4 regions of the Paenibacillus litoralis genome follow, and region 1 is predicted to be linked to each of the others. Evidence: riboswitches for the same ligand, from Rfam matches in the RefSeq annotation. Region 1 holds a riboswitch; each other region holds the start of a gene.
The links. A riboswitch is a leader RNA that binds a small molecule or an ion and turns the genes downstream of it on or off. The one in region 1 is predicted to bind cyclic di-GMP.
Positions count from the first base shown of each region.

Region 1 (7,516 bases):
TGGAATGAGAGTGGAGCGTCTTCCAGGTCTGCTCGTCCGTCTCAATGCCTACGCGTCCGATATAGCGGGACGGCGTCTGGACGGCAACCGTGAAATAGGTTACCCCATCCAGCTCCCATTCACGGGGCGAAGCGTAAGAAGCGTCCGTTAACGTATGAACGTGCCTGTTCATCGCCTCATCCAATTCCAGCTTGGTTGGAGAGGTGGCCAGCTGATCGGATTCGCCGTCGTAAGGGGCCAGCCAGAAGAAGGCGCTGCGCGCCTGGGTAAGCTTGACCGCATAATCGGCAAACGTTCGAATCAACGCTTCCTTGTGATGCTCCGACGCGGATGCTTCCACAATCTGGTACAACGACATGATGTGATTCATTTGCGTTTTGAGCTGCGAGGCTTGATGATCCAGTTCCTTCGTTAAATGGCCGAGAAGCTGAACGGCGAGCGTTATAAGTAAAAAAACGAACAGTTGACTGGCGTTATCCGATATAAGCGCTCCGATTCCCAGTTGCTTAGGGTTATGAAAGTATTGCGTAAATAAGGTGCCTGCCGTAATGTAAACCGCTAGGTATAGCCAGCAAAACGCTCTCGGCAGGAAGCTGGCAGCCACCAGAACGGGATTGAGCGCATACCATATAAACGGGCTCGCCAATCCTTCGGTCGGCAAGAGCAGCAGCAAGATACCGATCGTTTCAAATAGGATAAGCAGCTTCAAGGCCGGCAGCATTTCACGGTAATGGGCATACATCCGGTTCACCAAGCCCGCCGCGAAGAGTAGCGAGACTACAACGCCGATCTTGAACACAATCGGTGCATCCGGACCGCTAAGTACGTAGTACAGGGAGGTCAAGAACCAAGACGCATATCTGTAAAAAATGATGATTCGCAGTACGCCGGAGCGTGTACCGCTTGCTTCTCGCATTAGGTTCATCAGCGGCTTGTGAGCGGTTCGCCGAAGCTTGGGGGGGCTGTGAGTGCGTTGCTGCCGGAGATAACGTTAACAGAGCCGTTCGATGATTTTGCTTCTTGCGGTGGAGGCAATTCTGCTGCGGGTTCTAGGGAGCGGTTTGAAGCGGGCGTTGTTCCGGCGGCGATAGCCGGTTTGCCGCTGCTGCCGAATTCTAAAGATTCGTCCGATGGAGGAACGCTCGGCATGTTGTCCTTCCGGTTTGCGTTAGCCGGGCTTTTCTTGGGCTTCGGAATGGCATTTGCTTTCATGTTCAGCTCGATATTGGCCTGTCCGCCGTTCCAGGCCATCTCCACAGGTACGTTAAAATCGAGATCCGCCTTATCCGTTATGCCGGTGACGATTATGGTAAAATAAGCGTTTTCACCTGGCGCGAAGTCTTGGCCGTAGGTAACGGCCGTAACGCCATTCCCGTTATGCAGCTCCTTAGAAGCAATCAGCATCGGAACCTCCATCCTGTTCGTCACTTCGACAGCGAAGGACATGCTTTCCGCGCCTTCCTCGTAAATAGCCGCTACGCTTTGCGGCATCTTGATTAGCGCTTCTTCGCCGCCCGAGACGGAAAGGGACGAGTTTCCTTTTACAATGCTTACCGTGTAGCTGGACGCTTGTGTAATCCATGTTGTCGAACCTAATAAAACGGCGAATAACAGAACTTGCTTCCGCATGGCGCTTCTCCTTCCGGCAAAAAAACTGAGGGGGGAAAATACCCAAATAAAAACCCAATCCGCAAAATAACGGATTGGGTCGGTTGCACCAGTTACTCCACATGTCCCTGGTGCCCAGGTAAATAGAACATGTATCATCGTATCCCCATATTTCATATTTTTACATGATTGTACATGAAGGAAATCGCAATAGTTGTCGATTAATGTCGAGTCGTTTATAAAGATTTGATAAAGAGGACTCATGTGCAATATTGTTCAACAAAAATCTGCGTCTTTCGTCATACGATAACATGGACCGAAAAGGACAAGCGTGCTGCTTTCCATACCGTAGATCAGAATGTCGTTGATCCCAAGTAAACTACAGCTGCCGTTTCTCAACCAGCCATTTCCGGAGATCCGATCGAAAGTCGACCTCAATGGCGATTGTCCTCGAGAATCCTCGCTTTTTGGATGGAGAGTTGAGCGGTCTCTAGCGTCGCCTAATCGCTCGCCCGTGCGTTTTCCGACGGAATGGTCTCAACTCGGCCGCCTTATCTATAAACATGACAGGAAACTATAGAGTTTGGCCATTATTTTCTATATCCGGTGAGACGCTTAAACGATAGGCTTGTGTAAATGAAAGCGCTATTATCGAGGTCGGACGGCTGTCTCCTTGCTTTGGAATCGGGGCCGGGATGCGATCCCGAGCCTTCTTCTTTTTCGTTCGTCCTCCGCTCGTTTGATTTATAATCGGAATAAGTCTTTTACGTAGAGAGGGGTGGCGTGATGCGCGAGAACAGAAATATGCCGGCCTTCCGAAAGGCCTACTCCGTCTTCTTTTCGCTGCGAAACGTTTTGGTATTTACGTACATCGTTTTGTCCGTCTTGATTATCGCCGTATTTTCGGGCATCACGATTCGCGTCTCGGAGAAAATCATAACGGAGAAGGAGAACCGGGCGGTGCTAAGCTCGCTGCAGAACATAGCGGACCGGATCGATCTGAAAATCGACGAGTACGCGAATCAGATGATCGCGCTCGCTTATGAAGCTTCCGTACAAACGCTGCTGAAATCGAATGCGCTTACAGACCTGGGGCGGTTCGAGCTGATCAACGGCCTGTACGCCAAACTATTCGACATGAACGTAACCCATTCCGAAATCCAGTCGATCGTAATAATGGACCGGAACGGGACGAAATATACCGTAGCCAATCAGAACAACAGCTTGGAGGAAATGCTGAAACATTACTACGGATCTCCTTTGAGCGAGAGGGTGGACGAACGGGAGGGCGGCTTGTACATCGACTTCTCGGGCATCTATTCGGGAGACCGTAATCATATTTTGCTGATCAGAACGATCAACGAGCTGCGCGGGAAGGAAGCGCTTGGCTTGATTGCGGTCAGCATCAAGAAGGAAGCGCTGGAAAACATACTGTTTCAGGATCCCGCCCTCCGGCTGAACAGGCTCATCGATTCGAACGGGCTTGTCGCTTCCGACGCCCATAAGCAATTGCGCGGGTCGATTAATGACATTAATATTCAATCCCATATGCAATCCGGACCTTCCTTCGCGGCGGAGCTGGACGGAGAATCCTTCTTCATCACCTACCTGCAGAACAAGAGATATCCGTATACGATAATCAATCGCGTGCCCGAGCATTTGATCTATAAGGACGTCGCGTATATCAAAAAAACGATCCTGTACTTGATACTGTTCATGCTGTGCGCGGTCGCGACCATCGCGTTCTTCCTATCCAAGTCGCTGGTACGGCCGATCGGCAGGCTGATCCGGCTCATGAGCCGCGTCAGGCGCGGCGACCTGAACGTGAAAATGGAGCGTATGCCGCACAACGAGATAGGGATTCTAGCCGACAATTTCAACCAGATGGTGGACACGCTCCGCAACAGCATTCCGATGCGGAAAGAACGGCTGATCGGCAAGCTGCTGCTGGGGAGAGTTGCAAGCGAGGAGTACCGGCTTCAAGCCGCCGAGTTGGGGCTGCCGGGCGAAGAGATGGCAGGCTGCGCGATCGTCATCGAAAGGTATGAACGAGGCGGAGAAGCGCTTGCCGCCGTTTCCGTCGACGAGATGGAAATGTTCCTGCAAGAATGGCTGACTGCAGCCGGGTCTGCCGCTTTGCTCTATGTGCTGGATAACCGCCGCATCGTGGCGATCGTGCAGGACGCGGAAGCGGGGCTCATCGTCCGGCTGCATGAAGCTCTTCATGAGGAGCGGGGCATTTGGTCCGCTATCGGGGTCGGACGTTCCTACCGCGCGTACGAGAAGCTGCACGATTCGTACAACGAAGCGCTCGAAGCCCTCCGCTACAAGCATTTGTTCGGCGCGAACGAAATCATTTACATAAGCGATATTCAGGTGAAGGATTACAACTACGAACAGCTTGACGCCATGGAGGATGAAATCGTTCAGGCGGTCAAATACATGCAGGAGAAAGAGCTGTTAGCGAGCATGGATGCCCTGTTCACTCTGTTCAAGGAGCAATTTGTAAGCCGCGAGACGATGGTTCGTACGATCACGAACATTTATTTTAAACTGTTGCGGCTGATGAGCGGCCTCCGTATCGATCTGTTGGGCAGCGACCGCTCGGTTGCTCCCGTTCCTTCGTTGGAGAAGGTGACCCGGCCGGAGCATACGCAGGAGCTGAGACGGGAGTTCGGCGCTTTCCTGCAGGCGGCGGCTTCCTTGATCGGCAGCGAACAGGAAAAGCAGATGAATGCGACGATCACGAAAGCCATTCGCATTATCCGGGAACGGTATTCGGACAGCGAGCTGTCGGTTGGCAGCATTTGCAAGGAGCTGTTTATCAGCGAAAACTATTTTTCGAAGTTGTTCAAGCAGGAAACGGGCAAAAATTTCTCTCAATATGTATCCTCTTTGCGGTTGGAGGAAGCCAAAGCGCTGCTTCAGCAAACGGATCTGAAAATTAACGAGATAGCCGCCCAGGTAGGCTTTAACGATGCCAATTACTTCAGTCTTTGTTTTAAGGGAGCGTACGGCGTATCGCCCGGCAAGTTCCGCGGTTAGCGGGATGACGGGAGCCGTAATGGGGGCGCTGCGGGCCCCTAAATAAACGGATAACCGATTTTTCGTGCGCGAATCGCCGTTTTTTCTAGACTCTCCCCACTTTTCTATATAGTCATCCGGCCGGACAAAAAGCTAAGCTGTGCGTATGAAAGCGCTGTTATGGCAGCGTCTTCTCAACATAAACCTGGAGGGTTGTCAATGAGAAAGAGAAGGTTTGGACTAGGACTTGTTCTGGCTTCCGTATTATCGGCCGTATCGGTATTAAGCGGCTGCAGCGGCGGGAGCGGCGATGGAAAAAGCGCAGCGGGATCGGCTTCCCCGTCGGCGGGAACGGCGGCGAGTGCGAGCCCGGCGAAGCCGAAGGACGTGGAGCTCACCTTTTGGACGTACCCTGTTCTGAGCTTGCCCGGACAAAAGCCCGGCGAATACAACAATAATTTGGTCGAGAAATTCCAGAAGAAATATCCCAACGTCAAAGTGAAGCTTGAAATCATTCCTTACGACGGAGGCGATCAGAAAGTAAACGTGGCGCTCGCTTCCAACACGGCTCCCGATATACTCAACGATTATCCGGGGCGTACCACCAATTATGCCAAAAGGGGCTACACCGTTCCGTTAAACGATTTGCTGACCCAAGAGCAGCTGGCCAAAATTCCAAAGGATCTGCTAAAAATCGTGTCCCTGCAGGACGGAACGATTTTCAGCTACCCGCAGGGGATCGGGGCAACGATGCTGCTCATCAATAAGTCGTTGGCCGAAAAAGCGGGTGCGGGCGACCTGCTGCCAAAAGGCGATATGCGCACTTGGACGTTCGACGAATTCGAGAAGTTTTTGCAAACCGTCAAGGCCTATCAAGCGAAGCAAAGCCCGGATCTTTATCCGATGCTGCTGTTCGGCTTGAACGAGCAGGGCGATATGCTGTATCACAGCTTTATGGCCGGCTTCGGAGGCAAAAAATATGCGGACGACCGTTCGTCGACGGTGATGAACTCCAAAGAGAACGTGCAGGCGATCGAATGGATTAAATCGTTGGTGGATAAGAAGCTTATCTATCCGAATCCGGAAACCAGGCCGGCGACGATGAGCAACGATTATTTCGTGCAGGGCAAGACCGTTATCGCGCTAGGCAATACGTCGACGATGGATACGGTGCGGAAAGCGAAAGCCGACGGCACGATCAAAGAAGGCTTCGAGATGATGCTTGTTCCGTTCCCGAGCGTACAGAAAGACAAAGGCGTTATCGTGCCTGGCGGCGGACAATTCGTCGTGTTCAACAATAAGGACAAGGACAAAATCGAATACGCCAAAAAGTTCGTGCAGTTTGCGACGACGGAGGATCCGGAGTTCATCATCGCCATGGGCGGCTTCGACGTATACGGAAGAGATGTGCTGGGCGCGACGCCGGATCCGGAGAAAGTATGGCTGTCCAAAGTGGTTACCGATACGAAAAAAATTAACGGTCTTGACCTTTCCTACGACATCGACGGGTATTCCCAGACGAGAGCGGTGTTTTTCCCGGAAATGCAAGCGGTCTTCATCGGCAACAAAACGCCGCAAAAAGCGATGGACGACTACGTCGCCAAGGCGAACAAGATTATTAAAGACGCAGCCGCCACCAAAAAGTAAATTCTAAACAGACAGCGGAGTGGAGTATGCCATGCTGAAAAAACAACTCGTCATCCTGTACAAAGAACGATACGGCTATTTGTTCGTCGCTCCGGCGCTGTTCTTTTTCTTCCTGTTCTATTTGTATCCGATCGCGGACGCGGTCAAAACGAGCTTCTACACGTACACCTACTATGCATCCGGCTTCGCCGGTCTGGAAAATTACAGGTTTTTGCTGCAGGATGACGTTTTTCTGAAGTCGGTCAAAAATACGCTGCTGATCGTCGCCATGCTCGTTCCGACCTCCTTAATAACCAGCTTGTTGATTTCGATCATGATCAGCCAGTTCAAGTCGAAAATGCAAAGCGTTTTCAAAGCGGTGTTCTATATACCGGCCGTCACTTCGATCGTCAGTATTACGTTTATGTGGAAATATTTGCTCAACTACGATTTCGGTTTATTCAATTATATGGCCGGGGCCCTAGGCTTCGATAAAATCAATTATTTGAGCTACGATCTCGCACTGGTGACGACGACGTTCATCGTACTGTTAATCGGGCTCGGCCAGCCGATCGTCATTTTGACCGCCGCTTTGGGCGGGATTCCGACGAGTTTGTACGAAGCCGCAGAGCTTGACGGCGCTTCCTTCTGGCAGAAGCATTTCAGCGTGACGCTGCCGATGCTGAAGCCCGCCATCCTGTTTGTGCTCGTGTCGGGGACGATCGGGGCTTTCCAGCTGTTCGCCATTATTTTGCTGTTTACCGCCGGCGGACCGAATTATGCGACCTCTACTATTTTGCTGCTGCTATACCAAGAGGCATTTACCAACGGGGATTACGGCAAGGGAAGCGCGATGGCGGTCATTCTCAGCTTGATTATCGTCACGATTGCGTGGCTGCAATTCAAATTTCTCAAATCCGATCTCGAGTATTAAGGGGTAAAAGCGATGGTTGACACAAAAAAGCTGGCCGCTGGTTCATTAAAGCTGCTGCTGATCTTGATTGCTTTGTTCTTCCTGTTTCCGTTCTATTGGATGGTGTCCTCGTCGTTCAAGGAAATGTCGGTGGCCTATCAAGTGCCCCCTGAACTTTTTCCGCTGAAGCCGATTGTCGCCAACTATATCAAGCTGCTCGAAACGGAAGCCGGAAGATGGCTGTTCAACAGCATTTCGATCAGCGTCGTGACGACGTTCGCCGTCATCGTCATTTCTTCTATGGCTGCTTATTCGCTCGCCAAAATTCCATTTCGCGCCGGGAAG
Region 1 covers NZ_CP176395.1:735,299-742,814, forward strand. The annotation lists gene ACKGJP_RS03215 (sensor histidine kinase) at 1-925, opposite strand, end outside; gene ACKGJP_RS03220 (hypothetical protein) at 925-1,629, opposite strand; cyclic di-GMP riboswitch class II at 1,698-1,783, opposite strand; gene ACKGJP_RS03225 (helix-turn-helix domain-containing protein) at 2,395-4,653, shown strand; gene ACKGJP_RS03230 (ABC transporter substrate-binding protein) at 4,852-6,279, shown strand; gene ACKGJP_RS03235 (carbohydrate ABC transporter permease) at 6,311-7,192, shown strand; gene ACKGJP_RS03240 (carbohydrate ABC transporter permease) at 7,205-7,516, shown strand, end outside.

Region 2 (7,516 bases), 3.6 Mb from region 1:
CGCCGACCATTTGTCATCGACGGCAACATTGCTAACCGGGCGGTATGGCGTTATATTTTGCACCAAAGCAGCCAAACTATCACGGTTGATGTCCGTCTTCACTTTGGAGCTTTGTTTCGGATATGTGATCCAAAATACCGCATCCTCATTCAGGTATCCGATCGCTTTGGGCGCCCATTCTGTAGCTTCGTCGGCATTGTTTACGAATACCTGTACGAAATCGTATGTTCCTTCCGCGGACTTCTCTTCCTCGATCCCGAGAAAATAGCCTTCCGGAGCGTTCCATACAGCTGCTCGTCCATCTTTATAGCGCAGCTTTTTCAGCAGCTCTTCCATGAAGTCAGTCCTTTCTTTTGCGAAACCTTTTGGTTTCCTATTTCAATAATAGGACACCGGAAGGTTTCGTGTCAAGCCTGTGAGCAATATAAAAAGCCGCTGCATTACGCGAACGGCTTTTCCTTTTTGATTAATCGAGCGCCTTAAACGATTTCAGAATTTCGGCCAACATGATTCGGTTCTCCGGCGTATCCATAGCTTTACTCGAAACAAACTCGACCAAATATACGAAATTTCCTTTGGCGAGAACGACGGTTACACGCCTGACAATCTTTCTTTCGTATCCGTTTCTTGACCGTCCAACCTTTTCTCGAGCGTCTTTCTCCAGCTTGCCGAAAGCGCGGAAACAGCCAATATTCGCCGGATTCCATCTTGGTCCTGCTTGTCGTGGTGCATGATCCGGTTGGCATATTCGATCGTGACGCCGTTCGGATCCCGTTCGATCCTTACAAGCCGGCTGTCTTTGGAGACGAATCCTTCCTGAAGTACGCGAAAATAATAACCGGTATAGCCGGCATTCTGCACCTTGAGCGGCATGTCGGGCTTGCCGTATTTTACGGAGAGCTTATAACAAGGCTGCCTGGGTTGGCTGATTTGAACGACCGCATCCCCGAGTTGAAACGTATCCCCGATGTGCACATCCGGCTCCAGCATCCCGGTTACCGTCACGTTTTCTCCGAATGCGCCGAAAGAAAGCGGCCTTTCCAGTTCCTGCTGCCAATATGGGTAGTGTTCGTAGCAATACACACAAACCGCTTTATCTACGCCTCCATGAAACTTCAGATCCGCCTGACCGTCTCCCTCGAAATTGATCGCAGACAAAAACAATCGCGTCTCAACCGGACTTTTATTAATCCCGGTACTTACGATTTTCCCTTGATGTTCGACGTCAGCCGGTTTTCCGACATTCAACGAAATGATAGTGCCTTCCATTAAATTCCCCTCCAAGTGAAACAAATGCCTCTCCGGCGTGTATGATTGAATTTATTATACATGCCGCTGCAACCGTCCGTCACCTTTTTCCATATAGGGCGATGGCACGAATACATTGTCAGAAACCATAGATATCACGCCAAAGTACCGGAAGTTGGTTCTGGCATAAATCACCGGCTCAATAACGGTTGTCCTTGCTTCAAAATGCTGGCGACCGCTTCGTCGGTCGTTTGTTCGCCTTTATATACCGCAATCAGCTCACGATCGATCAAACCAAACAGCTTGCGTTCAAAATCCGGACGCAGCTTCGGATTCATTTTACCGATCGTCGACCGGCTATCGAGTTTCGGCTGTTTGTAAAACGGCTCAAGCGAAGTACCTGCCGTTTCTTTATCGAGTACATGGATACGTGTCGTAAATTGACTTGTATTCGTATTTCTTTCCGTAATGCGCGCGACCTGATCGCTGACGACGAATTTGATTATCTCCCACGCTGTATCCGGATTTTGGGACCGTGCGTCGATTGCGAAAATCGTCGCCGGGCTGACATGGATCGTGCCGTCAGACATTTGCGGATCGACAGGGGCCGTGACGAATCCTACGTCAAACATGAGCTCCATTGCTTTCATCTTATTGATCAAATCCGTACTTGTCAGCGTCATTGCAGCCCGCCCGGCTTTAAACAGATCAGAAGACTCGGAAAGAGCATTCACTTCCTGGTTCGTGTAAGCTTTCGCCTCTTCCGGAGGCAGAAGCGCCCCCTTCGCATACGCATCCACGATCAGGCGGATCACATTTCGCCATTCCGGCGATCCTAGCAGAAGTTCTTTAGCCTCAGCGTCTATTAACGATAATCCGTTTGTTTTCCCGATCATCGTCACGTAGCTCGATGGGCTGACGAATACGTTTTTGCTTGTAAAAAAACCGATATTCCTTTGTTCTCCTCCCCCCTCTTGGGCGAACTGCCCGGCCACGTTCATTACGTCCGTCCAGCTCATTCGGTCTGTCGGATACGGGATCTTTTTTTGATCGAACAGCGACTTATTAAACGCCAGCGCACTGCTGAAAAATCTGACTGATAGCCCGTAAAGCTTTCCGTTCCCTTTGTCCCGCAACAGATCTGTGACAGACGGAAGGAAGCCTGAGAGCTCGAATCGATCCCGTGCGATGTATGGCTCGAGATCAAGAATTTTGCCGCTCTTGACCATATTTTCGTACATGTCGATACCGACAAAAGAGACGATATCCGCTTGTTCCTTGTCGATCGAGTCGATAACCGCGCTTTGCAGACTTATCGATGGATTATTCAGTGTCTCATCTGCGAACTCCATCTCAAGCTCTGGGAATTTGGTGTCAATCAAATCCCCATAGTCCCTATAATATTGCTGCTTTGTCTGCGATGTTTTGAGCTTGCCGGATACGGCCGGCTTTGATGCTGCCTCCGGCTGTTTTTCGCATCCTGCCGCAAGAAGCGATGTTGCCAAAAGCAGCAGGAAGATTTTGTTTTTCATACTCTTTCCCTGCCCTTTCTATCTAAGGCTTGCTTGTCTTGGTAAACTGCTGCTGCAGTTTGCTTTCAAGCGAAATGAGCGCGTCGTTCGCATGTTTACTCCCGTCCAACACCGCTCGCAGCTCTTCGCTGCCATTTGACGCCCACATACCGGAGAGCGAGTTGGGAATCCGTTTCCGGCCGCTCTTCTCAATCGCTGCCTTCAATTCATAAAACGGCTTTGGATCGATCCCTGCTACCGGAATCATGGCGGAAGGACGAGACAAGAGCGGATATTGATTTCGCCTGAAAGCGTTATAGATCTTGGCTTTCGGCAGCAATTGCGCCATTTCGTCCGAATTGATATATCGAAGCACTTCCCATGCCGCCTGCCGGTTCTCCGAATTGGCCGACACAGCCAACAGGTCGTCCAGCCCGTATACCCCTTCTGCGTCGGAAGATCCGGGCTCGACCGGTACGGTGACTATTCCGATCGAGAAAGGCTTTAAGCCGTTTTCCTTCATTTTTGCGATTTCGCCCAGTTCGGTATGTGAAGTTATTTCCATCGCCGTCTTCCCACTCAGAAATCCGTTCATCTTAGCCAGATCGGAGAGTGAATACGACTTCCCTTGCTCCATTCCTGGACGGTTGTATAACGTCTTGTTCTTGTACTCCGCGATTACGGTGTTCCATAGTTGACGCCATTCATTCGTTTGCAAATCAACCTTGGTGCCGTCTTTGGAAATTGGCGACAGCGCATGGACGGCCGATAACAAATCGACCGCCTGGAACGGGTCGTTTTCACCGCTTGCTTGCAGGCCGTACAGATCCGGTTTTTTGGCGGGAAATTGGCTCGCCAGCACAAGAAGCTCCTCCCAGCTCATTTTGCTTCTAGGATAAGGGATCTGATACTGGTCGAACATATCTTTATTGTAAAAAAGCGCCTTGCTTTTCATTGTTGGTGCCAATGCATGCAACTTACCGTCGCCCATCGCTCGAATTGTGCTGGGAACGGAAGGATGAAGGCTATCAAGATCGAACTTGTCTTTTTTGATCAGCGGATCCAGCTCGACCAGGAAACCGTCCTTGACAAGCCTGCCATACCAATTCGTTACATCCGAAAGGTAGATAAGATCAGGTTTCTCGATTTCGATTTGCCGTTTCAACTCGCCGTACGCTTTATCTTGTTGGTTATAATCGTATTTATAGATGACGATATCGAACGCAATGTTCGGTTTCTTCAGCATAATCAGTCGTCCGTATTTGTCCATAAAATTGCTTTCATTCATGTAAACGAGCACTTTAAGCGACTTTTCATCGCCATCATCAAGCGGATCGGCTGTTACTACGGCTTTTCCGCCAGATAAACTCTTCATCCAGTCATAACCGCTTCTCAGCAGATCAGGTTTGGCAATAACCAAGACCGCCGCAAGTGCCATCACAAATACCGCTGCAGCCGATCTTACGGAGAACCGTTTTATTTTGCTTTGCTCCATTCTTATCCGCTCCTCAATCTTTTTGCGGTTTGCGAGGATTCGTTCCTCCGTGTGGGGTAGCGCTTCCTTCAGTTTTTCTTCCCATTCAGCAGCGTGCATGTTCCGGCACCTCCCCGTTTAACTGCTTGTTTATTTTGGCGCGTGCCCGGTGCATTCGCGATTTGACCGTTCCCTCCGAGATGTCCAGCAGCCCGGCGATTTCCGCTATCGACAAATGATGATGGGCGTACAACAGAAGGGTCTCACGAAGCTTTTTCGGCAGACCGAGCACCTCCCGCCACACCTCTTCCCTCGATAAGGCATCGATGACCACATACTCTGCTGACGGAGACGTCGTTTGTCTCTGCAAAAACCGTTCAACGAGGCTGACACGCCGAAACCAGGAAGAACGCTGGTAATCGCGGACAACGTTGCGGGTTATGGCAAGCAGCCAGGTACGGACGGACGACTCGCCGCGAAATGCACACAACTTCTCATAAACTTTAATAAATACATCCTGCATAACATCGTCGGCAATGTCGGCGCGAAGCGTCAGAAAAAACGCATAATTCCACATATCTTTTCCGTAAGTTTCCATCAAGTCGGTTAATGTCCTGTTTTTTTCCATCCCTTCCGAGATAGTGGCTAAATATTCGAATGCCAAAGCGTTCACCTGTCCTGTTCGGTTACCAAATTAAACCCCGGGGTGTCGGACGATGCCGACGATGAAGTTGAATCGCGAGCTCAGTGAGTTCCTCATGGATTAGACGGGTCACAAAGGAAAAAGTTCCCTGTTCGTTTCGTTTTTTTCGTTCAGGTATACACAAGGATAAACGCATGGCGTCATATGACGCTATGCGTTTACCGGAGAAATATAAGCGCTTATCGTGTGAAACATATAAATTCTTCTATTTCAAGGATCCAGTGGTGCCGCAAAGCGGCATGCTAGTCTGATAAATGTACAAAAAAAGCCCCCTTCTCTTCATTGGAAGAAAAGGAGGCCGTTTATCCAGCGTTTTCACTACCCTCGCAGGTCAATCGAACGACCTAGATGCGGCTGAACGGAAGTCTCGATCACTTTCTGCTGTGCTGCCGCAAAATCGTTCAGCATAACGCTCGTTTGCTCAGCGCTAGCCTCCATCGTTTTGTCCAGCATGCGTACGCCTATCAATTGCTGCAGCAAGTCGGCGCTGCCGGCAGCTTGCAATGCGGCGTTGGCTCCGGATACGTTCATTGTCGTCGTCTCCCTTCATCCCATTCGGCAGCTGGCTGGCTTGGACGGCTGGCGTCATTAGCCCCTATAGCTTTGCGTCTTGCGTTTTCACGCAGTTTGCCGTTCTCGCGGCACGGAGTTACCCGCCACTCCAAAATTATACAGCCGTTCGACAGGAATCGTCAATGAATATGCCGGAAATCGGAAAATGACATAACAAACGCGCCCGGAAGCCCGGAGCGCGTTATGCAAAGCTTTATTCAAGAGATGCGGCAACGATCTCGGCAACGTCCATCGTCCTTACCCGGTCGTCGGCCTCAAGCGCCTTCGTACCGTCGCTCATCATCGTCAAGCAATACGGGCAGGCCGTTCCGATTATCGTAGGCTTAACCGCAAGCGCCTGTTCCGTTCTCGCGACATTAACCCGCTTCCCCTCGTTCTCCTCCATCCACATTCTGCCTCCGCCCGCACCGCAGCACATGCTATTGCGTCCAGACCTTTCCATTTCGGCCACCTCTAATCCCGGAACAGACTCCAGTATCTCGCGCGGCCCTCCATAAATGCCGTTATACCGCCCCAGGTAACAAGAATCATGATACGTGACCCTTTCCGCAAGCTTCATTGCAGGGGCGATCCGAGCCTCCTTCAACCATTTGGCAATCAATTCGCTGTGATGGTATACCTCGACATCCGGCGAGAGACCGAAATCCGGGTATTCGTTCTTGAACGTATTGTAGGCATGGGGATCGATCGTGATGATTTTACGGACACCGTACTTGTCAAACAATTCGATATTCGCGCGGGCAAGCTCCTGAAAAAGAAATTCGTTGCCAAGCCTTCTTGCGGTATCGCCCGAGTTGGTTTCTTCGTTCCCGAGGACGGCGAACGAAATGCCGGCACGGTTCATGATTTTAATAAACGCTCGGGTTATTTTCTGGCAGCGCTTGTCGTAGGCGCCCATCGAGCCGATGTAGAACAAGTAGTCGAAGGGCTTTCCTTCCTGAATGGCCGGCGCCTCTTCTCCTGCATCCAAACCTTCCTTCCATCGGGCGCGTTCCTGTCTGCTAAGCCCCCATGGATTGCCCTGCCGTTCGATATTCGTCAGCGTTCTTCCTGCCTCCGCCGGCAAACTGCCTTGCGTCAGAACCAAATATCGTCGCATGTCGACGATAAAGCTAACATGTTCATTCGCAACCGGACATTGATCCTCGCAATTGCGGCACGTCGTACAAGCCCATAACTCTTGCTCCGTAACCGTATCGCCGAGTAATTCCGCCGCAAATTCCGCGCGTTCCGTCCCTCCGACGTTCGGCCCCTTTCCTTCGGAGGCAGCCCGATTCTCCGCCGTGCTTGAGAAAGCGAATGCGGGCATCCATGGCGTGCGCGACGTAATCGCAGCGCCTTTATGCGTCAGGTGATTGCGCATATGAATGATCAGATGCATCGGCGAAAGCATTTTACCCGTTCCGGAAGCCGGGCACGAAGAGGTACAGCGGCCGCATTCCACGCATGCATATAAATCCGTCAACTGGTTGCGCGTAAAATGCTCGACTTTCCCCGCGCCGAACGATTCGGCATTCTCGTCCTCCAAATCGACCGGTTCCAGCCTCCCCGCCGGCTTCCCGCTTCGCAAAAACAAATTGACCGGCGCAAATAAGAGATGAGCGTGCTTCGATTGAGGCACATAGACGAGAAAGGCAAGCAAAATGAGCAAATGCGACCACCAGCCCGCATAAAACATAACGCCATTCGCCGCTTCGCCCAGCGGTTCGAACCAAGTTGCAACTGCCGAAGCTAGAGGCTGGTAGCCGGATGCCGTTTCGCCCAGCCATGCACGTTTGGCCGAGAGCGTGAACACCACGCTCAGCATAAGTCCGCTTATGAAGAGAAGGACGATTGCAGGTCCCCAGCCCTTCTTCAAGCGAGACAGCTTTTCGACGTATCGACGGTAGGCGGCATACATAACCGCCGCCATAACGAGCAGAACGACGATTTCCTGACTGAGCTCAAACCACGGGTATACGCCGCCGATCGGCAAATGCCACTCCGTATTGATACCTTGCAGGATCA
Region 2 covers NZ_CP176395.1:4,332,435-4,339,950, reverse strand. The annotation lists gene ACKGJP_RS18045 (hypothetical protein) at 1-336, opposite strand, end outside; gene ACKGJP_RS18040 (MOSC domain-containing protein) at 592-1,269, opposite strand; gene ACKGJP_RS18035 (extracellular solute-binding protein) at 1,440-2,780, opposite strand; gene ACKGJP_RS18030 (ABC transporter substrate-binding protein) at 2,803-4,353, opposite strand; gene ACKGJP_RS18025 (RNA polymerase sigma factor) at 4,340-4,861, opposite strand; gene ACKGJP_RS18020 (putative motility protein) at 5,255-5,467, opposite strand; cyclic di-GMP riboswitch class I at 5,491-5,578, opposite strand; gene ACKGJP_RS18015 ((Fe-S)-binding protein) at 5,703-7,516, opposite strand, start outside.
Region 2: it holds a riboswitch for cyclic di-GMP, as region 1 does, so the genes downstream of both, ACKGJP_RS18020 (putative motility protein) here and ACKGJP_RS03220 (hypothetical protein) in region 1, are expected to answer to the same signal.

Region 3 (7,516 bases), 3.6 Mb from region 1:
TGCAAGTGAGAAGGCCAGTATCCAAGGGCTTTGAAGGCAACAGATTCCTTGGAAATCAAGATTATCTTTGCACTTTAAGGTTTTAAATTAGTGTTTGTTTCATGTGAGCGCTTTTGCTATAGTGGAATTCTACCGGTACGATTAGGAGGGACGCAGATGCACTACTACAAGCCAATTGAAATCGCCCGAGAGCTTAGCATTAGTACGAGCGCCCTGCGGCATTATGAAGCTTGGGGAGTCATCCCGGCCCCCGCCCGCTCTGCGAATGGATATCGTCTGTATACGAAAGTGCATTTGGCTTATTTCCGCTGTATTCGCGCTATGTTCCCGGGATTCGGCGTCTCGATCTCTTGCGACGTGCTTCGTCACATTCAAAATGCCGATATGGACATCGCCTTCTGGCTAGTCAATAAAGAACAAGCCATCCTCCAGCATGAAAAAGCCGTAGCCGATCAAACGCTTGCGCTGCTTCAAGACCCCGAACTTCCGCTCGTGGCAAATAAAAAGCTCAAAACCCACATGTCCATTGGGGAAGCGGCTGCTCTTACCAATGTACAAGATTCGGCAATCCGGCACTGGGAAAAAGAAGGACTGATCAAGCCGGAAAGAGATCCCGACAATGGCTATAGGATCTTCACCCCCATGCACATCCGGCAAATTTTGCTCATCCGCACCCTGCGAAGAACCGTTTACTTTCTGGAGAATATGAAGGAAATTGTCCAAGCAGTGGAACATCAAAGCATCGAGAAAGCCAAAAAAGTCACGGAAGACGCCCTATTTAGCATTCACCAGCGCAATCGCAAGCAATTTTATGGCGTTCATCAATTGGTCGAGCTTTGTAAAGAGGTCGGCCTGGTGGTGCCGGAGTAACTGTCTCATTAATAAATAAAGCCCCGACCGCAAGGTCGGGGCTTTCCGTATGGGAGCGAAATTTACTCAACTTTTGAATCGAAGCGTGATTTCATGAAGCTCCTGCGCCATATCCGTAAGGGCGTGGACCGCGGATGATATTTCCTCCATCGTAGCCAATTGCTCCTCCGAGGCGGCTGCTACGCTTTCCGTTTTGACAAAGGCGGATTTCGTAATGTTCTCCATATCCTGAAGGGAAGCGGTAATCTGCTCGCTGCCGGCCGACATTTGCTCCGACGAGGCGGATACCTCTTGCATTTGATTGGCAACCTCCTGGACCGACTGCATAATGCTGCGGAACGCTTCGCCGGCCTCCTGCACGATGATCGAGCCGCTCTCGACTTCTTTGTTGCCCTTCTCCATCGAATCGACCGCCAGCTTGGTTTCGCTCTGAATCTGACGGATGATGCTCGAAATTTGATCGGCCGATTGCCGCGATTGTTCAGCCAGCTTGCGCACCTGATCGGCCACGACGACAAAGCCCTTCCCATGCTCGCCCGCACGCGCCGCTTCAATCGCAGCGTTCAAAGCGAGCAAATTCGTTTGGGACGAGATGTCCGTAATGGCGTCGACGATCTTCCCGATCTCCTTGGAACGCGTCCCCAGTTGATTGACAAGCACAGCGGAATCGCTGACCGACTCGCGAATCGACTCCATTTGTGCGACCGCCTTTTGAATGGCTTTATTTCCCTCCTCCGCGTCTTTAGATGCATCCATGGACATAGCGGAAACGCTGCCCGAGAAGTCGGCGATCCGATTGATGCCGATGGCCATTTCCTCCATGGCTCTAACACTTTCCGTCGTGCTCTGAAGCTGTCTATCCGCACCTGCGGCTATTTCTTGAATCGCAAGAACGACTTGATTGGTCGATTGGCTGGATTGCTCCGAGCTTGCGAGCAGTTGCTCCGAACTAGCCGACAAATTTTGCGATTCCGTCCCGATCTTGACGATGATTTCTCTTAATCCGGCGATCATGCCGTTAAAATCATGCGTCAGAAGTCCGATTTCGTCCTTGGAACGATAATCGCCTTGTACCGTCATATCGCCCTTTTGCGCTTTGGCCATCCAGTGCTGAATGCTCCGTATCGGTCCGGTAATCATATTGGCGATCGCATATCCAAGCGCCGAGCACAGCAGTACCGTCAATATCGTTACGATCACGATAACGGCCGTAGCGTTTCGGGAGCTATCGATGCTTTCCTCGTAAAAGAGCTTCGCATCCTCTTCGTTAAATTGGACCACGTTCTCCAGGCTCGCGATCATTTCGGCACGAATCGGTTTAAAAGAATTGACATACTCTTTATGTGCTTCTTCTTTCTTGTTAGCTACCGCGAGCTCATCGACCTTCTTCTTCGCCTCGTTGTTTTTGGGAATCAGGTCGACGAATTTCTTGTATTGCTCCTGTGCCCGCGGCGACAATACGATTTGCTCAAGCTCTTTACGCGTCGCCTGATTTTTATCCCTCGTTTGGGTAATTTGCTGTTGGATTTTGGCTACGATAGCTTCGTCCTTCGCAAGAAGCAGTTCAAGCTGCAAAGCGTCCATTTGGGAATTACCGAACAGAAGCGCTTCAATCAGGCTATTGGGCATCATCTTCTCTTCATACATCGAACGGGCATTGTTCCCCATCGATTGCATAACGCCGAATCCCGAGATCCCGATAACCAGCAGGAAAACGATCGCCAGCCCGATAATTCCGAATATTTTGGTTCTAATCTTCAAATTGCGAATGTAGCTCATGTTGGCAGCATCCTTCCTCATCCTCTTTCGTATAGTTGCCTTGACCTGCAAGGCGATAACCGGAGACGGCGCGGTTTCCGTGAAATGACGTTGCAAGCTTCCCTAGCAAGTCGGAAGGCAACAAAAAATCCACCCCAAAAAAGGATGGATCCCCAAGGAAACCCCCTATTTTCGGCGGCTCGGCTGCCATAGAATGCAAGCATTCCTTAGGCCCGCAGCTTTGCGTCCTTCTCTTTAGAGAAGTTTGCCATTATCGGATACGGGTATGTAAGTTCTTTCGAAAGTATAATATAGCCTTTTTGAAAACACAAGACCTATTAACTAAACTTTTACAAACCATCTAGGGCCACCGTAACGAAAAAGACTTGCCCACATAGGGTATGCACGGAAATCCAGTGCCGGAAGTCTATGTTTTCTCGGTATTATTTGACAAAAACACAAGTCTGTTATATTCTCTGGTTTGTCCGGACAAAACTACTTTTTGGAATGGGGAAAACATCATGAAAAGTCTTCTTTCGAAACTGGCTTTGTCAAGCTTAGCCCTTGCCACCCTAATTTTGCCTCTCGGCACTTCTTCCGCCGAAGCGAAGAAAGACCATTCGTCCGAGAATAAGAAAAAGCCTAAAATATCGCTGTTGATCCCAGGTCAAGCGAACGACGGCGGCTTTATGGAGTCCGCATACAAAGGTCTGATGAAAGCGAAAGACGAGTTCCGCATTAAGGCGAACTACGTAGACAATATCCCTCACGATACGGCGCAAATCGCCGATGCGCTCCGCAAATTGGCCAAGAAGAAACCCGATATGATCATTGCGCATGCAGGCCAAAGCTCGGAAGCGGTCAAGCTGGTGGCTAAAGAATATCCGAAAATCAAGTTCGTCAACACGCAAACGAATTTGACGGGCGATAACTTGTCCAGCTATCAAGTGAAGCAAGAAGAGTCCGCTTGGCTGGCAGGCGCCGCGGCTGGTCTGTTGACCAAAACGAATGTTGTCGGACATATTTCCGGCGCACGCGTAACTCCTGGCTTTTATGGCCGCGCCGCTTTCGCCGACGGCTTGAAACATACGAATCCGAGCGCTCGGTTCGTGACAACCTTCACCGGCAATCAAGACGATGCTGCCTTGTCCAAGAAGGTCGCGCAAGCCCAAATCGATGCAGGCGCCGATATGATTTTCACGATGCTGAACGGGGCACGCGCAGGCGTAACCGAAGCAAGCCGGGAAAACGGCACGTTCCAGTTCGCCAACGTTCGCGACTTTTATGCCGATGCGCCTGATGTGTTCATTGGCTCGGCGATCGCCGATGCCGGTCTGACCGTTTACAGCGCCATCAAGGATTTGGTCGAAGGCGACTGGCAGCCGAACACGGTCGTCAAAATCGGATTGGAAAATCCGGATGCGATCCGTCTGGCTCTTGCCCCTTCCGTTCCGCAGCAAGTGAAGGATCAAATTGCCGTTTTCGCCGAGAAAATCAAGTCCGGCGAAATCGAAGTCAATGTAACCTACACCGGCCCTGAGTTTACGGTAGAGTAAACTCACGCACGAATAAACCCCTTTCCGCTTCCCTTCGGAGGCGGAAAGGGGTTATTTGTTTATGCCGCAGGAAATCGCATCGTGATGTCGGCACCGCCAGCTTTATGATTGCGCGCCGTAATATTCCCGCCGCAGCGCTCCACAATGGCGCGTGATATGGCGAGACCGAGCCCGGTCTCGCCATCCTTCCCTTTCACGAAGCGGTGAAACAGATGCGGAAGCAGCCCGTCCGGGATGCCGTCTCCATCGTCGGCAATCGAAATTTCTATCTGGTTTTTGTTGATGCCGGCGTTTATCCGAATCTGATTGCGCGCGTAGCGAGTCGCGTTCGAAACGACATTTAGCATGGCCTGAAGCAACTTATCCTTGTCCGCTTGCACCGTTAAACGCCTAATGGAATCCACGTCAACAACCGTTTGAATATGGAGCCCGTTTTTGACTAGGAGCGGATTGATTCGTACAACGGTCTCCTTTACCATCTCGGCGATACTGACGGTCGAAAAGCGGAAGCTGTCTTCTTCGCCATCCAGCTTGGCCAGCAGCGTCATTTCGGTCACGATGTTTTTCAATCTTCCGCTTTCGCTAATGATAATGTCGAGCCCTTTGCGCACCCGCTCCCCTTCGAATACTCCGTCGCGTATGCCTTCCGCGTAACCGGAAATCGACATTAACGGCGTTTTCAATTCATGAGAAGCATTTTGGATAAATTGCTTTTGGATCCTGTTGTAACGCTCGAGCTCCTCCGCCATTTCGTAAACCGTTTGCGCGACGTCGCCGATTTCACCGCCCGTCTTGACAAGCTTGACTTCGGAGAAACGGCGGTTCTCCACTTTGCGGAGTTCCCCCCTCAGCTTCATAAGCGGTTTGATCAATCGGCGCGTGATGAGCAGACTTAACAGAAAAACCAATACCCCACCGATGCACAGCACGATAACAAGTCGTCCCATTACCGCTTGCTCGACCGCTTTAATCTTGCTCATGGGCGTAAATAACGTTAACGTCCCTTCTTCAAGCGTGTTCGATGCGACGAGAAACCGGTCTTCGCTGCCGACATGAAGCGTCTGAACGGTTGCAGTCGGCGATTCTTGAATTGCACGGGATTCGATACTTTTCACGGTCATCTGGCTTGAAGCTTCAGAAAGCGTGCTATAAACGATCTTCGCATCGCGATCGGTAAGAATGGCGTCAATGCCCAAGACCGGCGAAACCGATATGGGCATCGCGATCGCTTGCGCTTCAACGGGAACGGCCGATGTCTTCATTTGCATGGAGATGGTTGAACTTATTTCCTTCATGTCTTTCTTCTGGGCTTCGATAAAATGGTCAAGCAGCACATAGTGAAAGATTACGGCCGTAACCGACAGAACAAGTAGGAGCAGGGCGCCAAAAGCGACATTAATCTGTACAAACAGCTTCATCCTCGGCCCCTCCCCCATCCGTTCGCAGCCGATAGCCGTGTCCCCACACCGACTCAATCGGCAAATGCTCGATTTTTTTGCGCAATCGTTTTAACAAATGATCGACGGCGCGTTCGCTGCCGAAGTAGTCGTCGCCCCAGACGAGGGTTAATAGCTCGTCTCTCGTATAGGCGCGGTTCGGCCGTTCGGCGAACGCTTTAAGCAAAGCGAATTCCTTGGACGTCATATCCACTTCCTCCCCGCACCAGAAAACCCGCCGTTCCTCCAGCACGAGCTGCAGCTGTCCGGCTCCGACCTGCAGAACAGGGGAGGTTTCGTTCCTGTTTTCCTCGATCGTCTTGAGCTTGTACCAGCGATGAAGCTGACGCTTGATCCGGGCGACCAACTCACGGGGGCTGAACGGCTTCACCAAATAGTCGTCGCTCCCGAGTTCCAGCCCCAATATTTTATCCACTTCGTTATCCTTCGCGGAAATCATGATGATCGGCACTTCGGCCTCGGCGCGTATTCGTTTGCAAAACTCATAGCCGTCCATCCCCGGGAGCATGATGTCAAGCACCCACATATCCGGCGGGGCCGCTCTCCACAGCTCCAGAGCTTCTTCTGCATTCGCAAGCGTTACCGTCCGGTAGTTCTCCTTCTGCAAATAAGCCTCGACAAGCTCACGTATATATTGATCGTCATCTACGATAGCAATGCGATAATCGTTCATTCCTGGACCTCCATAATCAGCTCTACCTATTATATTACCAGAGCGGGCCGCACACAGGGGGAATGCCATCGTTTTTCCACATTCCATTACATGGATTGCCACAATTCGCCGGTACACTGGGAACTGTAAGACAAACCAAATTCGAAGGGAATGCCATCGTTTTTCCACATTCCATTACATGGATTGCCACAATTCGCCGGTACACTGGGAACTGTAAGACAAACCAAATTCGAAGGAGTGCTATAACATGAATCGCAACAATGTGTTTAGAAAAGTTGCCCTTTCCACTCTTCTGCTTTCTGCCGTCGCCGGACCGACCGCGTTTGCGGATGCGCCAAAGGCAACGGTAACCGCCGTTTCTTCCGTGAAGATCGCCGCAACGCAGATGCTTGACCCGTTGAAGTTGGCCGAAACCTATGCGCCGGAAACCGTTAACGATTGGAAGGAAACGCTCGACCAGTACAAAGAGGCCCTCACGCCGAAGGTATGGAACGCGAACGGAGATTCGGTAACGGACGTTCAAGCTTTACAAGTGTCCATAAAAGCCATTTCCGCGATCCCTGCAGAAGCGGCTCCTGTCGGGACTGTAACCGTGAAACGCGAAGAAGCACCGACCTTTACCCTAAGCAAAAATGACGACATGAAGACAATCGATGCTAAGGAAGGCATCGCGCTGGAGAAAATGGTGTTGAGCGAGAATTCTCTCCAACAAGTATCAGGCGCCGATGAAACGGCTGGCGTAGCCGTTCAAAAGCTGGCTTCTACAAAACTTGACGGCGAGCTTCCGGTCAGCCCTTTCTTTCAAGGCTGGTCCGAGCTTGAGAAAGCAACTGAGTCCAAAGACGCCGAGGCGATTAAACAAGCGCTAGCCAAACAGCTTGAACTGTACAAGCAGGAAATCGCATCGTTAAAAGAAAATCCGATTACCCTCGTTTACTCGATCAAAAATGCAGAAACCGTCCCTGTAGAGGAAGGAAAGCAAAGCGAGCAATAATCGACAAACGGCAAGTCATTGCTAAACAAAGAGAGAATATAAGGGCTAGAGGAGATGTAACCGAACGGAAATAGGATCGAAGACCGCAGAGCGAACGTTTCGCAGCTGCGGTCTTCTTCCTGTTTACGAACGGTTTTCACCAGTTAAACATGCTCTCCAAGCCGCTACGGTTAGTAAGCTATAGAAAGCAAACGGCATATTATGGCGC
Region 3 covers NZ_CP176395.1:4,368,183-4,375,698, reverse strand. The annotation lists gene ACKGJP_RS18215 (TioE family transcriptional regulator) at 157-870, shown strand; gene ACKGJP_RS18210 (methyl-accepting chemotaxis protein) at 937-2,649, opposite strand; cyclic di-GMP riboswitch class I at 2,820-2,908, opposite strand; gene ACKGJP_RS18205 (BMP family protein) at 3,150-4,184, shown strand; gene ACKGJP_RS18200 (sensor histidine kinase) at 4,244-5,602, opposite strand; gene ACKGJP_RS18195 (response regulator transcription factor) at 5,580-6,314, opposite strand; gene ACKGJP_RS18190 (hypothetical protein) at 6,562-7,308, shown strand.
Region 3: it holds a riboswitch for cyclic di-GMP, as region 1 does, so the genes downstream of both, ACKGJP_RS18210 (methyl-accepting chemotaxis protein) here and ACKGJP_RS03220 (hypothetical protein) in region 1, are expected to answer to the same signal.

Region 4 (7,516 bases), 700 kb from region 1:
CTTCCCACTGGAACGTCACGGTGCTGCCGTCCGGCAATTCCGCGTCGGGGCCGAAAGCGAGCGTGCCCAGTACGGCCGCCGGAATGGAGGCGGATTGGCCGGGAGTCAAATAAACGGCAGCGCCTACGGATGGCGTGTACCACAGCTTGCCTTTGGTGCCGAAGTCGGCAGGCAAGCTGATTTTCACGTTGTTAAGCGCATCCTGTTCTGCATCTTGATATGCCGGCTGTTGTGCAAAATCATCCGCTGCAAAGCCGATGGTCGCGCCCGCCAAGCCGGTTTTGGCAATGTTGCCGACAACAGGCGGCGTATTGATGCGGATGGTTACTTTTTTGGCATCTTTGGCGTTTTGTTTGCCGTCGGATCCGGTCCATGTAAAGGAGGAAACTCCTGTCTGACCGTCCTTCGGCATGAATTTCAGTTGGCCAAGCGCCGCTTCCGGAATGACTTGTCCTGCTGCGACGTCGGTAACAACCGCTCCGTTAACGAGCACCAGCCTGCCTTTGGCCGGATCCGGAAGCGTGACGATTTGCACGGCGTTCAACGTCTCTTCGTCCGCGTCGGCAAAGGTGGAAGCAAAATTATTTTTCGTAAAATCGACGGTTTGGCCTTTGACAGCCGATTTCTCGATATCGCCTACGACAGGCGCCGCATTAGCCGCGAGGGTAACGAGAGCGTCGGTCAGCGCATATTTTTCGCCGTCAAAGCCGTTCCATTGAAACGATGCCGTTCCGCTAAAGCCGGAAGAGACGGGAATAAATCGGAGGCTAGGCAGTTCGGCGACTGTGAGCTCCCGCCCAAGCACGATATCGGCAGCCTGTCCGCTTCCGTCGACAAGCACGAGCTTGCCTTTAGCAGGATCGGGGAGAGTACCGATTTTCACCTTTTGCAGGTTCGCTCCGTGGGCCGCTCCGTTCAGCTTATAGTATTTGTTTTTGAAATCGTCCGCCGCAAACACAGTAGGCTCGTATTGAAGCCCGGTCTTCGCGATATCGGCTGCCTTCGGATCAAAGGTGGAGACGGAGAAGATGTGCTCTGCTTGAGTAGGCACCTTGTAGCCCCTATTTGCATTGGGACCTGTCGTTTCTACTTCCTCGTCGAATAAGATAACGTTAACCGTATAATTTTGGGTTTTATCGATATCGTTATCCGAGAGAGGAATTTGGATCGTACTGCCCAAGCTGCTCTGAGGGACCTTTCTCGTTTCCGTAACCAGATTATTGCCCTCTTTATCGATAACGTTAGCTTCAATAATAAAATCTTGTCCAGGGACAAGCTCCTTGCCTGCAACCGACGTTGTCAACGTAATTTTTCCGTCGATGACGGCGATATTGACATCAGTCAGTTCTCCCGTCTTGCGGCTGCCGCCGTCGATCACAAGCTGGCCCCAGTCGATTACGGTCTCCCAGCCTGTATTCAGGGTGCCGATTTGGGGATTATGATGAACCGAAATGCCGACAAAATTATCGCCCTCGGCTACTTGAGCAGGATCCAGCTTAAATACGGTTGTATTCCATTTGGCGTTATTCCCGGATAGCGCACCCACATAATATTGAAGGTCAAATCCTTTGCGGTAAGTGGCATCATTCCAATTCCCCGTAGTCGGCCATGTATATCCGCTCGGGACTCCCGGCCCGGCGAGAAGCGCTAGAGGGGTTTTAGAGAGATACACTCTATCCCATTCGCCGTCTTCTTCATCCACATCATAGCCTCTAATAAGCAAGTAGGCGCTGGTCTGAGGCGTTTTTCCAGCCGGGACGTCAATCTTGAACTCGAACGGATACAAATTGGGGGTCCCGTTTTTGATCGCAGTACCGCTTTGAGGATCACCCGCTTTTCGAAAATCTCCGGATGTCTGGTCAGCCGCAAGACGCGTGTAATAATCCAAGTCGTTATCTTTATTACTGTTTGCCGCGCCGCCACCCCAATTGTCCGTGCCGGTAAAATAAGTGCCGCCCTGCGAGCCGCTGCCTGAACCTCCTCCAGCTGCGTGCGATGGCGCCGCTGCGCCGAAAGCCATCAGCAGAGCCGTAGTCAGCGAAACGAACCGTTTGGACAGCACGCCGCGCGGACGGAGCCGGTTCCGCCATTCTCCCTCCCTATTGCCGCTTCCCATTCGTAACTTTTCTACAAAACGCATTTCCCTGCTCCTCTCCCTCCCTGTTCTATGGCGAGTCGTGTTATTCCCGTAGATTTGCTCGCCCTTTGCTGCTTCCTGTCGAATCATCCCGCTTATAGTAACAACCGCATCTGAACAATTTTTGAACAATCGGAATGGGGCGGCCAAGCGCTTTTTCTGCATTTCGCATTGTTCATTTTTTGTTCAGATTGACGTTATATGATAGGAGCATTTAGGGATTCCAACATGAATACCTGCCCTAGGAGCAGAGGCTGGCGATGAAGAAACTCCGAAATACGATATCTCGATCTGCATTCTTTCAAGCGTCGACCCCCGAGCGGTTGCCGAATACCGCGAAACAAGTTACATTATGTGGGATTTTTTCCTCTTACAAGCTGCTCGAACCCATTGTAGATTTACCCTCTGAACAAAATCTGAACGAAAAAAAGACCCCTGCGAGATGCAGAAGTCTTCCCTTTTCATGCCGGCAAACCGCTATTTGAAAATCCGCGCTTCCTTCTCCTCCTGCCTGCGAACCGAAGACAATTCGACCTGCGTCTTCAAAATAAACGCCCGAAGCGCATTTAGCCGCTCCTGGGGGAAATCCACAAACTGCGCGCCATAGTAGCAGCCTAGCTCGGATGTTTCGCGGCGGACAATTTCAGCCGTACACGACACGATCGTCCCCATCTCAAGCTCAAGACGGACTATCGTTCGTTCCGTGAGCCTGCATTCGCTGCCGACCGTAAAGCCGATGCCGCTAACGCTAATATTGACGACCGTTAACGGAATCGCATCGGTTGCCTCCGGACTTCGCGAATCGTTTGCCGATTCGATCGACAGGATCGAGCCCTTCATCTTAACGTCTACCCGAAAATGCTCCCGCTTCTCTGAAAATTTCCGCTGGTTTTCCGGAGGATTTATGACGATGAGCGATCCATTATCCTTCGCGATAATCGTAGACTGGAACATGAATATGCCTTCCGGCGAATAAATCGTCAGCTTAACGGCATCTCCCAATTCAAACTGCTTATAATCGCCGATCTCGATTTCAACCATATCTCCCTCGACAACAGCGAGTACGCCGGTCGACACGTAATCCTGTTTTTCCACCACGGTGCGGCAGTGCATCAATATCGATGACCTTAGTGTTTTTTGATTGCTGGTATCTACGAATTCGGAACGATTCCGGGTAACAGACGTACCTGACATACTGCATCGACCTTTCTCAATCAATGTGGAGAAAATTTTACGGGTAACCGTCAGGTATGCGCCGGCGTTGGCCCACCCGGATATAACCTGTTGTACGCGAACATAAAAAAGCCGCTCCGAAAGAGCAGCCGACGCATGCTTGCGTGTCCGATCCCATTCGGCAACCAGGCTGTCATGGCTCCGCATATGCGAAGCTTTAGACCCTGTGGCTTTGCGTCCTTGCTTTTCAGCAAGTTTGCCATTATCGAATATCACTTTATGTTAAAAAGGGGTACCAAAGTCCTAAAAAATCGTTAATTTCAGTATAATCGGGTTGCACAGGGTAAGCAATCGTCTGCAAAGCCTATCCACAACGCCATCCCCATCCTGACCGCTTTATTCACATGTCCGGAAGGCCGTTTACCGGCTCATTCTCCCTTATCGTTTCCCGTTCTTACGGGAACAATGCCGACTTGCCCTCAGGAACGGCCCGGCGTACAATGAGAATACCGCTTTCGTTGTCCACACTACCAACAATGTTATCCACAAACTTATACACAGCATGTGCATAAGTTTGAAAATTCGCGGTTTCCGTCCACAGTGGATAAGTTTCCTGCTTGCGGGTTTATCCCCGTTGGGGACAATTTTAATAGGAATTTGGCGGATACACGCCGCTCTACTTACGCCCATGGCTGGGCAAGCCGTACATAAAGAGGTGTTCCCTTGGAAGAAGAACATATCGTCTGGATGCGCATCGCGATGGAAGAGGCGGAGAAAGCCGCTGCAATCGGCGAGGTGCCGATCGGCGCCGTCATCGTCCGAGACGGAGAAATTATCGGTCGCGGCCATAATTTGCGCGAAACGTCGCACGACCCGACAGCCCATGCCGAAATGATCGCCATCCGCGAAGCCAGCCGGGCTCTTGACGCCTGGCGGCTGCTCGACTGCCGGCTTTACGTCACGCTTGAGCCTTGTCCCATGTGCGCGGGGGCTATCGTACAGGCTCGTATTCCGCATGTCATATTCGGCACAAGCGACCCGAAGGCAGGCTGCGCGGGAACGCTCATGAATTTGCTGCAGGAAGATCGCTTCAATCACCGCGTCGAGCTTACGCAAGGCGTGCTCCAGGAGGCATGCAGCGAGCGGCTGTCCCGCTTCTTCCGCGAGCTGCGGGAAATGCGCAAACAGCAATCTGCCGCACAAGCATCCGACTAAACGGGTTACCGAAGCCTGAGCGAAGATCGTCATCGTTCGGGCTTCAGGATTGTTTGCCCGCGAAATCGTTGCCGATGTTTTTAGTATGCCGTTATGAAGTAACTTTCCCTCGAAAATTTCTAGGAGGTCCCCAACTTGTTCGCCGTACTTTATAAACTTCGCTGGTTTTATCAAATGTATTGGATTCGTTATTCCGTCGCCGTTACGCTGCTCGTCGTTGTCGGCGTCCTGGAGCTTGTGCCCCCGCGTATGATCGGCAGCGCCATTGACGGGATCCAGCAAGGCACGCTGACCAAACCGGAGCTGACCGCCTTCCTGCTCCAATTCGCTGCCATCATGGCCGTCATCTATATCATATCGTACTACTGGATGTATCAGCTGTTCGGCGGCGCGTTCCTGATCGAACGCATGCTTCGTTCCCGGTTCATGCGTCACCTGCTCCGTATGACGCCGACCTTCTTCGAGCGCAATCGGACAGGCGATCTGATGGCCCGGGCGACGAACGACCTGCGGGCGATATCCGCCACAGCCGGCTTCGGCATTCTGACGCTGGTCGATTCCAGCGGCTTCATGCTGGTCATTTTGCTTGCGATGGGCGTCCTTATCAGCTGGAAGCTAACGATTGCGGCGCTTCTCCCCTTGCCTTTGATCGCGCTTGCCATGAGCTTGTACGGCAAAAAAATTCACGAGCGCTTCCGTTCGGCCCAGGAATCGTTCGGCCAGCTGAACGACCACGTCTTGGAAGCGACGGCCGGCGTTCGCGTCATTCGCGCCTATGTCCAAGAAACGGCGGATCAGGAGCGGTTTAAAAAGCTTACCGACGACGTATACGAGAGAAATACCGACGTTACCCGGATCGACGCCCTATTCGAGCCCACCGTCAAGCTGCTCGTCGGCGCCAGTTATTTGATCGGGCTCGGCTACGGGGCCTATCTCGTCTTCCGCAACGAAATTACGCTAGGCGAGCTGGTCACGTTCAACGTCTACTTAGGCATGATGGTTTGGCCAATGTTCGCTATCGGCGAGCTGATCAACATCATGCAGCGCGGCAACGCTTCGCTTGACCGGGTGAACGAGACGCTCGCTTACGAGCCTGACGTCGTGGGCGCTTCCCGGCCAAAAACCGTAAACGGGCGCAAAACAATTCGCTTCGAGCAAGTGACGTTCCGCTACCCGTCATCCGAAACGGATAATTTGACGAATGTTTCGTTTGAGCTCGAGCCCGGCCAAACGCTCGGGATTGTCGGCCGGACGGGAAGCGGCAAGACGACGCTGATCCGTCAGCTTCTTCGCGACTACCCGGCCGGTGAAGGCGTAATCTCGCTGGCAGGCGTACCGATCAAGGATATGACGCTCGAAGAACTGCACGGAACGATTGGCTATGTACCCCAAGAGCAGATGCTCTTCTCCAAGACCGTAAGGGACAATATTCGCTTCGGCAAGCCGGAAGCAACCGAGGAAGACATCAAGCGCGCTCTGGAGGCCGCATCCTTCCTCCGAGATATTCCGTTGCTGGCCCATGGCCTCGACACGCTTGTCGGGGAGAAAGGGGTGGCCCTGTCAGGCGGACAGAAACAGCGTGTCGCCATTGCGCGCGCGCTTATCGCGGAACCCGAAATGCTCATTCTCGACGATTCCTTGTCCGCCGTCGATGCCAAGACGGAAGCGGCGATTATCGCGAACGTACGCCGTCTTCGTACCGACAAAACTACGATGATCGCCACCCACCGGCTTTCCGCCGTACAGCATGCGGATCTCATTGTCGTTCTGGACGGCGGACGAATCGTCGAGCAAGGCACGCATGATCAGTTGCTGCAAGCGGGCGGCTGGTATCGCGAGCAATTCGAACGCCAGCAGGTCGAAGCGCATTTATCGGAAGAGGAAGGCGGTGAGTCCAAATGAGCGCCGAAGCCCTAACAGACAACGGGAGCGCAAAAGGAACGGGAAGCCGTTTGCTCCGGTACGCGCTGCTCTATAAGCGCCGCTTCGTCGCCGGTTTAATCATGCTCGCCGTCGCCGTTTGCGCCGAGCTATGCGGTCCTTTTATCGCAAAAACGATGATCGATACGCATATCCTCGGCATCGAAAAGCCCTGGTACGAGATCGCAGGCCCAAGTTCCGCCGCATCGGAAGACGTCGTATCCTACGGCGGCCGACGCTACGTTCGAAACGATCGACTGCCGCCAGGTATGACCGCGGGCCGAGAGGTTCGCATCGTTCAGGCCGGACGGCAGTTCGTCTTCGTCGGAGAGCCCCTCCGCTTCGACGGGGAGCGTTCCCTTACGGACGGCAAGCTCATCGTGCGCAAAGACGACAGCACCGCTTCTTACGCAGCTCAGCCGCTGTCGGCCGGCGAGCTGTTCGCCTTCTATAAACCGGAGGTGCGCGGCCTGCTTAAGCTTGCAGGACTATACCTACTGCTTCTCGCTGTCGCATCGCTCTTTCACTACGGGCAAAAATATTTTCTGCAAACCGCGGCCAACCGTATCGTGCAAAAGCTGCGTCTCGACGTGTACGGGCAAATCCAGAGGCTGCCGATCCACTATTTCGACAATATGCCGGCCGGAAAGGTCGTCTCCCGCGTTACGAACGATACGGAGGCGGTCAAGGATCTGTTCGTCTCCGTGCTGACGCAATTTTTCTCGGGCGCGATCAACATGATCGGCATTTACGCCGCGTTGTTTCTGCTTAGTCCGAGGCTTGCCGCTATCTGTCTCGTCATCCTTCCGCTGCTGGCGGCCTGGATCTGGCTTTACCGCAAGTACGCCGGCCGCTATAACCAGATTATCCGCGCACGGATCAGCGATCTCAACGGCATCATCAATGAATCGATTCAAGGCATGACCGTCATCCGCGCATTCCGCCGGCAGAAGCAAACGATGGAGGAGTTCGAAGGGCTGAACACCGAATATTTCGTCTATCAGAACAAAATGCAGCATCTGAACGCGCTCACTTCGTTCAATCTCGTCAATGTGCTGAAAAATTTTGCGT
Region 4 covers NZ_CP176395.1:35,491-43,006, reverse strand. The annotation lists gene ACKGJP_RS00185 (S-layer homology domain-containing protein) at 1-2,140, opposite strand, end outside; gene ACKGJP_RS00180 (flagellar brake protein) at 2,615-3,235, opposite strand; cyclic di-GMP riboswitch class I at 3,488-3,581, opposite strand; gene tadA (tRNA adenosine(34) deaminase TadA) at 4,034-4,525, shown strand; gene ACKGJP_RS00170 (ABC transporter ATP-binding protein) at 4,661-6,427, shown strand; gene ACKGJP_RS00165 (ABC transporter ATP-binding protein) at 6,424-7,516, shown strand, end outside.
Region 4: it holds a riboswitch for cyclic di-GMP, as region 1 does, so the genes downstream of both, ACKGJP_RS00180 (flagellar brake protein) here and ACKGJP_RS03220 (hypothetical protein) in region 1, are expected to answer to the same signal.